Regions from separate parts of the Staphylococcus sp. HMSC068C09 genome, predicted to be linked through region 2. Evidence: riboswitches for the same ligand, from Rfam matches in the RefSeq annotation. Region 2 holds a riboswitch; each other region holds the start of a gene.

Region 1 (2,208 bases), on a different contig from region 2:
CTAATTCTTGATAGTATTGAATATCACCGAGACGTTCAATACTTGAATTGGGAAGTTGCCAAGCAGCTTGATGATGACCACATCCATAGATTAATACACCGAGATGAAGTTGATGTTGATGAGTCAATTTAATTTCTCACTCCAATGTTCATTTTATTTCTATTCTAAGATAAGGAAGACCAGTTATATATTAATTCATGGTTAAACCACCATCGACAGTAATATTTTGACCAGTCATACCATCTGCTGCTTCGCTACTTAAATAAGCAACCATATTAGCAACATCTTGTGGGGTAGTCACTTTACGTAATGGCGTAGTCTGTGCAATTAAATCAAAAACTTCTGGTGTAGTGACAGCACTAGCATCAGTTGTTTTAAGCAATCCGCCTGACACTACATTAGCAGTAATACCATATTGCCCTAATTCGGCTGCAATATTACGTGTGAATCCAATCAACCCAGCTTTAGCTGTTGTGTATTCATGATATGGTACAACAGGATGTTGATATAAGTTTGTGCCAATACTTACAATGGTGCCAGAACCACGCTCTATAAATTGTGGAATGACACTTTGAGTAACATTAAAAGCACCTTTTAGTGTACCATCGATTTGTTGTTGGTAGTCTTCCCATGATAAGTCTTTAAATGCCTTTTGCGCATTTGGATCAAATTTAAAATTAACTAATGCATTATTGACAACAACGTCAATTTTTCCAAAATGATGTGTTGCCTCATTAACTAAACGATCGACTTCGTCACGTTGTGTGACATCTGCTTGTAAAGCAATGGCGTTTTCACCAATATCATGTGCTAATTGTTCAGCTGCTTCACGACTTTGATTGTAATTAATGATAACTTCAAATCCTTGTTTAGCTAATGTTTTTGCAATGACCGCACCTAAACCACGGCTACTTCCAGTTACTAATACTGTTCTCGTCATAAATATCGTGCCTCCATTTACTTCATTTACAGCAAAAAAATATGCAACCTTCACATTAGGAAAGTTGCATTAAAATAGATATATCATTATTGAGAACAGTTTGACACATCTCAACAGGTCATCTTATTTTATACGACACTTTCCTACGCTAGTATAAGCTAGTTCAGGTTCAAAGGGTTTGAGGTTACACCTCATCTCAGTTTTAAAACACCCCTAGTGCATATGATTTAACTATAGTTTCACTTTATGACTTCTATTATCAGAAGTCAAGCGCTTCCATATGATATTCAACAACGTAAAAAATATCATCAAATTTAAAGATAATAATTTATTTATATAATAAATTTAAATATGATAATTGAAAATTAGATATTCTGTGTTTAAAATAAATAAGGCACAAGACATGTACATCATAGAATAGATTAGTTATCCAACGTTAAATGAAAGTTTAACGTTTTTTTATTTTAAAAAATAAGGAGAGCGACACGTATTATGAATTGGCTAGCAATTATTTTATTTTTAGCCGTTGTTATGGGGGTCAGTCTTTATGCGTTCTGGCGTTCAAAAAAAATAAAGACTGATAGTGCAGATGGCTATTTTATGGGAGGCAATAGTTTAACAGGATTTACGATTGCCTCAACGATTATTATGACTAACCTATCTACAGAACAAATTGTAGGGCAGAATGGTCAAAGTTATGGTAAGGGTATGGAAGTGATGGCTTGGGAAGTCACAGCTGCTGTAGCAGTTGTCTTACTTGCATGGATATTCTTACCAAAATATTTAAGGTACGGTGTGGATACCATTTCTGAATTACTTGAAATGCGTTATGGTACCTTTACTAAACGTTTCGTTTCTATATTATTTATTTTCACTTATGTTGTATCATTTTTACCAGTTGTCTTATATTCTGGTTCATTAGTATTTAATAAAATGTTTAGTATTGGGGAATACTTAGGAGTAAGTGATGCCACAGCAACGATTATTATTGCATTTGTCATTGGTGCAGTAGGTGTTATCTACTTATTCATCGGTGGTTTGTCACTGAGCGCATTTAGTGATTCAATCTATGGTGTCGGATTAATTATAGGTGGTTTGATTATTACAATTTTAGGTTTACATCATTTAGGTGATGGGAATTTTGTAAAAGGATTCGACCACATGGTCCAACGTACGCCTGAAAAACTAAACGCTTTTGGGGCCATTGATTCAGATGTTGTTCCATGGCCAACATTATTCTTTGGTATGTTCTTTAATAATTTATTCTT
Region 2 (2,208 bases):
CCTTTAGATAAATCTGCTGCATGTGCTGCAATTTTATAAGTGACCACACCATCACGTACGTCATCTTTATTTGGTAAACCTAAATGTTCTTTAGGTGTCACGTAACATAACATTGCCGTACCATGACTCGCAATTTGAGCAGCACCAATGGCAGATGTAATATGGTCATATGCTGGTGCAATATCTGTTACAAGAGGTCCTAATGTATAAAATGGTGCTTCTTTACAATAAAAATCTGCTAAATCTTGGTTTTCTTTAATTTTATGCATTGGAATATGCCCTGGACCTTCAATCATAACTTGCACATTATGTTTCCAAGCAATATCCGTTAACTCACCTAACGTTTTCAACTCCGCAAATTGACTTTCATCGTTAGCGTCATAAATTGAACCAGGTCGTAAACCATCTCCTAGAGAAATAGCAACATCATATTGACTTAAGATTTCACAAATCTCATCGAAGTGTGTATATAAAAAGCTTTCTTCGTGATGTGCAAGACACCATTGTGCAATAATTGAGCCACCACGAGAAACAATCCCAGTTAAACGATCAACAGTTAATGGAATATAGTGAAGACGTAATCCTGCGTGAATAGTAAAATAATCGACCCCTTGTTCAGCTTGTTCAATTAATGTATCTCTATACGCTTCCCATGTTAAATCTTCTGCCACCCCATTTACTTTTTCTAACGCTTGATAGATGGGCACTGTTCCTACTGGTACAGGTGAGTTACGTAAGAGATACTCACGAGTTGTATGGATATTTTTTCCTGTAGATAAATCCATAATCGTATCTGCACCCCAATGTGTGGCCCAAACTAATTTTTCAATTTCTGCTTCAATAGATGAAGACACAATAGAGTTACCAATGTTCGCGTTGATTTTTACAGAGAAGTTTTTACCAATAATCATTGGTTCAGATTCAGGATGATTGATATTATTAGGAATAATCGCGCGTCCTCTCGCAATTTCTTCCCTTACAAATTCTGGTTCCACTTGTTCTCTAATTGCTACAAATTTCATTTCTTTAGTGATAATCCCTTGTTTAGCGTAGTACATTTGTGTAACTGGTGTATCTTTACTGCCACGTCTTGGTTGATATTCGAATGGATGAGCTACATAGTTTTTATGGCCTTCTTTTGAAAAACCGTTATCAATCGATTGAATACGGCGACCTTCATAATGTTCAACGTCTTCACGTGCTTCAATCCATGCATCGCGAACCTTTGGAAGTCCATGATTGATATCAACCTCATAACTGTCATCATGATAAGGACCTGCTGTATCGTACACTACGACAGGTTCATTTTGAAAACTACGTTGTTCTAATTGGGTATCAGAAAGTTCAATTTCTCGAAATGGTACAAAAATATCACTATCATTACCCTCGCCTTTTTTAAAAATACGTTTACTTGCTGGAAAAGTTCTTTTAAAATTGATTTTTTCTTGCTCCATTGACATTGCCTCCTAAATACTAGAAGGGTCTAAATATCACTGATTATATGATTCATAAAAAAAGCATTCAGCTTAATACTGAATGCATAAGAATAAGTGAATATATACGAAAATATATGTAAGTATCATAATGAAGAAAATGATTCATCGTTAAATTGACCTTTTCATCAAATTATGAAAACATCCATATGTCATTGTAAAGTGACTCACTGGCTTCCCTACGCTAGTATTAACTAGATCAGGTTCAAAGGGTTGGAACATGAAGTTCCTTTCAGCAATATAAAGCACCCCTAGCAGAGATTATTAAATTATAGGTTACTTAACCTATACTTATACAATGACTTAAAATCCCATGAATATCAAGTCAATATATTAAATAATTTTTACAACTTTTAGACATCCGAAAGTCTAACTTCACACAACCCGAAGTCTTACCCTTAAATTAAAAAAACAGCAACCACAAGGGTTACTGCTGTTCCATTCTTTTGTCTTATCCTCCAAAGAACAAATCAATAAAGTCTCTACTTCTGTTTCTATCTTGTTTATAAAATTCGGTATATCCACAATTTTTACAAGTTATCGTCTTAAAATTATTATGTTGTACATCTAAAAATTTAGACAATCCTGACCCTGTTGCAGATAATGTACCTTCTTCTACTTCTGTATGACCACATTTTATACAACCTTGATTTTGGTTTTCTGACATAGTGAATCACTCCTCTATCATATTTGTTGTTAGCTTACATAATACAAT
Region 3 (2,208 bases), on a different contig from region 2:
AATCTACAGACGCAAGTGCTTTTTTAATTTGTTCATCCATGTCTTCTCTTGGCACTTTTTGATTTTCTAAGACGAAAGCTAATTCTTCGTAAACTTTTGGCATACAAAATTGTGTATCTGGGTCTTGAAAAATAACCCCGGAATTAGGATCAATGTCTAGTTCATCATATTTCATCGGTAATTCTATAAGATTAGGAACAATGCCACTAAGGACATTAAGCAATGTGCTTTTACCAGATCCTGAAGGACCTAGTAAAAGCACTTTTTCTTTATCTTTAATTTCTATATTTAGATTATCGAAAATTTTTCGATCACCATTTGGATATTTTAGACGTAAATTTTTGACTTTTAACACAATCATTTCCCCTTATAAGTTGTCGTAATCTTTTTGAGAGGCAGGACGGAATAATTTAGTTACTCCAGTTTGATCTAAGGCTTTTACAATTAAATAAGAGAGTATACCAGACAGTACAATACCACTAATAGCACGGAAAATGATGAAAAGTAGTAAGTTCCAACCCGCAACTTCGTTTAGATAGCCGTAAAAATAATCTACAGGGAAAGATACTAATGCTGTTACTAAACCAGCTAACATTGCTACCATTAAAGAACGTGATTTGTATTTAAAGATAGCAAACACAATTTCACATGCTAGACCTTGTAAAATGGCATATACTATAGTAGGAATATCAAATTTCCCCATAACAATAGTTTCACCTGCACCAGCAGCAAATTCAGCAATTAATGCAATACCTGGTTTAGGAATAATTAAGTAAGCCACAATAGCAGCCATAAACCAAATACCGTATGTAAGTTGCTCTAGATGTATACCAGCTACTTGAGCTAAATTATATGGCAACCACCATAAGTTATAAATGATTGCAAAAATAACAGCAATCAGCACCGTAACTAGAATTTCTGAAAGTTTTAAACCTTTAGACATAAAATAGTTCCTCCTAAAAAAACGCACAACCCTTCGTAGAAAAGTTGTGCGTAAATTTAAATAAAAATGCTATTGATTATTAAAAACATGATTTATTTAAGTTAACACTTTCCTACGCTAGTTTTTAACTAGATCAGGTTCAAAGGGTTTGAGGTTAAGCCTCATCTCAGTGCTATACACCCCTAGTGCATTTATATTTTATTTATTTTAAATGTATGACTTTTAATAGTAGATGTCAAGATGCTTTTAATCTATATTTAATTAAAAATAAATTATAATTAAACAGTTTACATATTTAACAATAAACAGTTTACATATTTAACAATTAAAATGTAATTAGTTCTAAAAATAATGAAAGAAAGTAGGATAGATTTATTTCCAACTCAGCCATCGATAGCCAATATATTAAAAATACCTGAGACAGCTTGTATGTCTCAGGCTTATTCATTAAATATTCTTAATGATGACATAAATAAGAAAATTAGTCTAATGTATTTTGAACATCTTGTTTAGTTTGTTCAATATCATCAGTTTTTTCTTCTTTTTGTTCTTTTAATTTTTCTTCATATTCTTTTGCTTTTTTTGCATCTTCATGTGTCATAGGACAACTCTCCTTTTTCATAGATTACTTTACAAAACTAATATACCCAATTAATAAAAGAATAAACTTCATCTCAGTCTAGAGAAGTATTTTATTTTTTATTAAAGACAAGAATAGAAAGTTCATATATAATTAATTTTGAGGTGAACTGTATGTCTTTTCTTAAGAAACACGCCGAGATTATCTATAGTTACTTGATCGGTATCGTTTCACTCTTCACAGGTCTCATTATCTTAATCAATTTGCCTTTAATCCATAAACTAAAAGATAAAGATAAAATTGATTTAAAAATACATAATATATGGGACTTTCTTAATGCATTTTTTAGTGAAATAATTAGAGTGATGAGTAGATTCATAGGCAACTTTCCAGTTGTAAGTGCAGTCATAATTATTCTATTTGGTATTCTAGTCATATTGATTGGATATACGTTATTTAGAACAACCAAATACGATTACGACATCTCAATTTTCTTTTTAGTTATTGGTATTTTATACTTCCTCATTACAATTACATTGATGACTCAAGTATATGGTTTTTGGGCAATTATATTCATTATTCCATTTGTGATTCATACAGGATATATTGTTTATAAAGATGAATTGTATCAAGAAAATAGAAAAGTTCATTATTTATGGATTATTATTTCATATGGAATAAGTTA
Region 4 (2,208 bases), on a different contig from region 2:
TGGATATTTTGGCACGATATAACAGCCATTGGTCATAAATACGGTTTCTTTTAAATCCAAGTGGTCATTTTCAATCAGTAAAACTTCACCTTTTACACCGACTACATCTCTAGGTAGTGAGTATTGAGTTAATAATTTAGATGTCCATGCGCCTGCTGCCACAATGACTTTCTTAGCTTGTAATGTGCCTTGTGACGTTTCAACATCGTAGTACCCATTTTGGCGCTGAACAGATTGTACCTCTGTATTGACATATCGCTTAATTTGACGTTGCTTTAAAGATGTAAATAAAGCTTTAGTGTAGTGATTGGCATTAATCTGTCCATCTTGTGGAATGTAAATAGCCATTTCACTTGATGTTACTGTACCATTCGTTAAATGAGTCAGTTCCTCATCTGAAAGAACAATGACACTAGAATCTAAACCACTTAAAAACTGATACTGTTTTTCTAAATTTTCAACATCTTCAGGACGATTAGCTACTTTAATTAAACCTGAATTTTGAAACTGAATATCAATACCTGTCTCATCTTCTAAATCTTGACATAATTGTGGAAAGAGACTTCGTGATTCAAGAGCAAGTCTAAATAAATCAGTATCTTCAGTAAATTCATTTTGAGCACCTAACATGCCACCTGCTTTATATGACGCGTGTTTACCTGGTACGTCACGATCGATAAGTGCAATGTCAAGGTGAGATTGACTTAATTGGCGTGCAATAGACATGCCAATCACGCCCGAACCTATGATTAAAACATCATGCATCTTTCAACCACTCCTTTCGCAATAGTTCAATTTGTTGTAAAGATGCGTTCATAAAAAAAGAAATCGCACAAATTCCTTTAAAACCATGAGGTAATTGAAGAATCGTTTTTTTAGTGATACCTCCAATGGCATAAATGGGAATAGGAATCTCTAACACACGCTGAATCTCTGCTTTTGATCGAGGCAATTGATTAGGTTTTGAAGGTGTCTTAAAAATGTGACCAAAAAAGACATAATCAAGATCGTGTTCATAAGCTGCTTTAACAGATTCAATTGAATGTGTAGACATACTCACTTCAATCTCTGGATGCGTTGATTTATAGCTAAATGCATCTTCATCCATTTCTCGAAAATGAATATGAGAGAGGTGAAGTTGTTCAAGTAAATGTACATCACTATGAATAATGATTTTTGATTTAGGGAATCCTTTTTCTATAAGTGATGTTAAAAATGAAGACAAATCACTTGATGACATGGGAGTACGAAACAATAACCCATCTATTCCATCCGAGATATCAAGAAAATGTTGTACATCATCATTGGTTAAATCTTTATATTTCGTTATCGCTATAAAAATGAACATCACTCCTTAGTAAACAAAAAACGCTATTTCCCTGCAGTAGGGAAATAGCGTTTTGCTTAACTTTACGATATCCTAGTCGCCACTTTCCTACGCCAGTACAAACTGGATCAGGTTCCAGGAATTATAAAGTTCGTTCTTTACTCTCAGCCTTAAACAAAGGCACTTCCAGTGGATCGTTTATTCAGTTGTGTTTAAAATAAACATCAGCATTTTTGCTTCATTTTTATTCTACAACCTTTTTTAATAGAGTTCAAATACAAAAACAAATTAGATTTGTAGCAATATACTTTTTAATCAGTAAAACACATTTTATATAGTCATGTATAAATAAGATAAAAAATATTCAAAAAGTAATTGTAAACGCTTGCAAAAACTGTTAATATTATAAAAAATATATCAGAAAGCCTATGAGATGAGGCTCGAAAGGCGGTTGGAAACAACAGGGAAAGACGTGATTGGGAGTTTTCATTGTCAACGTATAAGTAGAATCAACACAATTTTAAAGGGAAGCAGGAAAAATAATTATGGTACAAAGACAAAAGAAAAGTAAGGTTCGTTGGTATTTCGCTATCGCATTCTTTATTATTGGGGTTATTGCATATATGGATAGATCTAATATCTCATTTATTGCACCTCAAATGATGGAAGATCTTCACATGACAAAGCAACAATTTGGTTTATTAGCTTCATTCTTCTCACTGGGTTATGCATTGATGCAAGTCCCTTCAGGTATGTTAGCAGAGAAGTTTGGTCCGCGTAAGATGATTTCAATCGCATTATTATGGTGGAGTGCATTTACAATTTTAACGGGAATGATTAAACATCATGGTCTATTATATTTAGTACGTTTCTTATTTGGT

The links. A riboswitch is a leader RNA that binds a small molecule or an ion and turns the genes downstream of it on or off. The one in region 2 is predicted to bind thiamine pyrophosphate.
Region 1: it holds a riboswitch for thiamine pyrophosphate, as region 2 does, so the genes downstream of both, HMPREF2930_RS09585 (3-oxoacyl-ACP reductase) here and thiC (phosphomethylpyrimidine synthase ThiC) in region 2, are expected to answer to the same signal.
Region 3: it holds a riboswitch for thiamine pyrophosphate, as region 2 does, so the genes downstream of both, HMPREF2930_RS06150 (ECF transporter S component) here and thiC (phosphomethylpyrimidine synthase ThiC) in region 2, are expected to answer to the same signal.
Region 4: it holds a riboswitch for thiamine pyrophosphate, as region 2 does, so the genes downstream of both, HMPREF2930_RS10140 (thiamine phosphate synthase) here and thiC (phosphomethylpyrimidine synthase ThiC) in region 2, are expected to answer to the same signal.

What each region holds. Positions count from the first base shown of each region.
Region 1 covers NZ_KV813778.1:9,102-11,309, forward strand. Annotated here, with positions in the region: gene HMPREF2930_RS09580 (LLM class flavin-dependent oxidoreductase) at 1-127, opposite strand, end outside; gene HMPREF2930_RS09585 (3-oxoacyl-ACP reductase) at 191-940, opposite strand; TPP riboswitch at 1,064-1,165, opposite strand; gene HMPREF2930_RS09590 (solute:sodium symporter family transporter) at 1,433-2,208, shown strand, end outside.
Region 2 covers NZ_KV813737.1:12,745-14,952, forward strand. Annotated here, with positions in the region: gene thiC (phosphomethylpyrimidine synthase ThiC) at 1-1,454, opposite strand, end outside; TPP riboswitch at 1,652-1,756, opposite strand; gene HMPREF2930_RS01520 (zinc ribbon domain-containing protein) at 1,945-2,160, opposite strand.
Region 3 covers NZ_KV813756.1:285,253-287,460, forward strand. Annotated here, with positions in the region: gene HMPREF2930_RS06145 (ABC transporter ATP-binding protein) at 1-355, opposite strand, end outside; gene HMPREF2930_RS06150 (ECF transporter S component) at 368-943, opposite strand; TPP riboswitch at 1,036-1,137, opposite strand; gene graF (glycopeptide resistance-associated protein GraF) at 1,425-1,544, opposite strand; gene auxA (lipoteichoic acid stability factor AuxA) at 1,697-2,208, shown strand, end outside.
Region 4 covers NZ_KV813778.1:131,581-133,788, forward strand. Annotated here, with positions in the region: gene thiO (glycine oxidase ThiO) at 1-765, opposite strand, end outside; gene HMPREF2930_RS10140 (thiamine phosphate synthase) at 758-1,348, opposite strand; TPP riboswitch at 1,416-1,525, opposite strand; gene HMPREF2930_RS10145 (pyruvate MFS transporter) at 1,873-2,208, shown strand, end outside.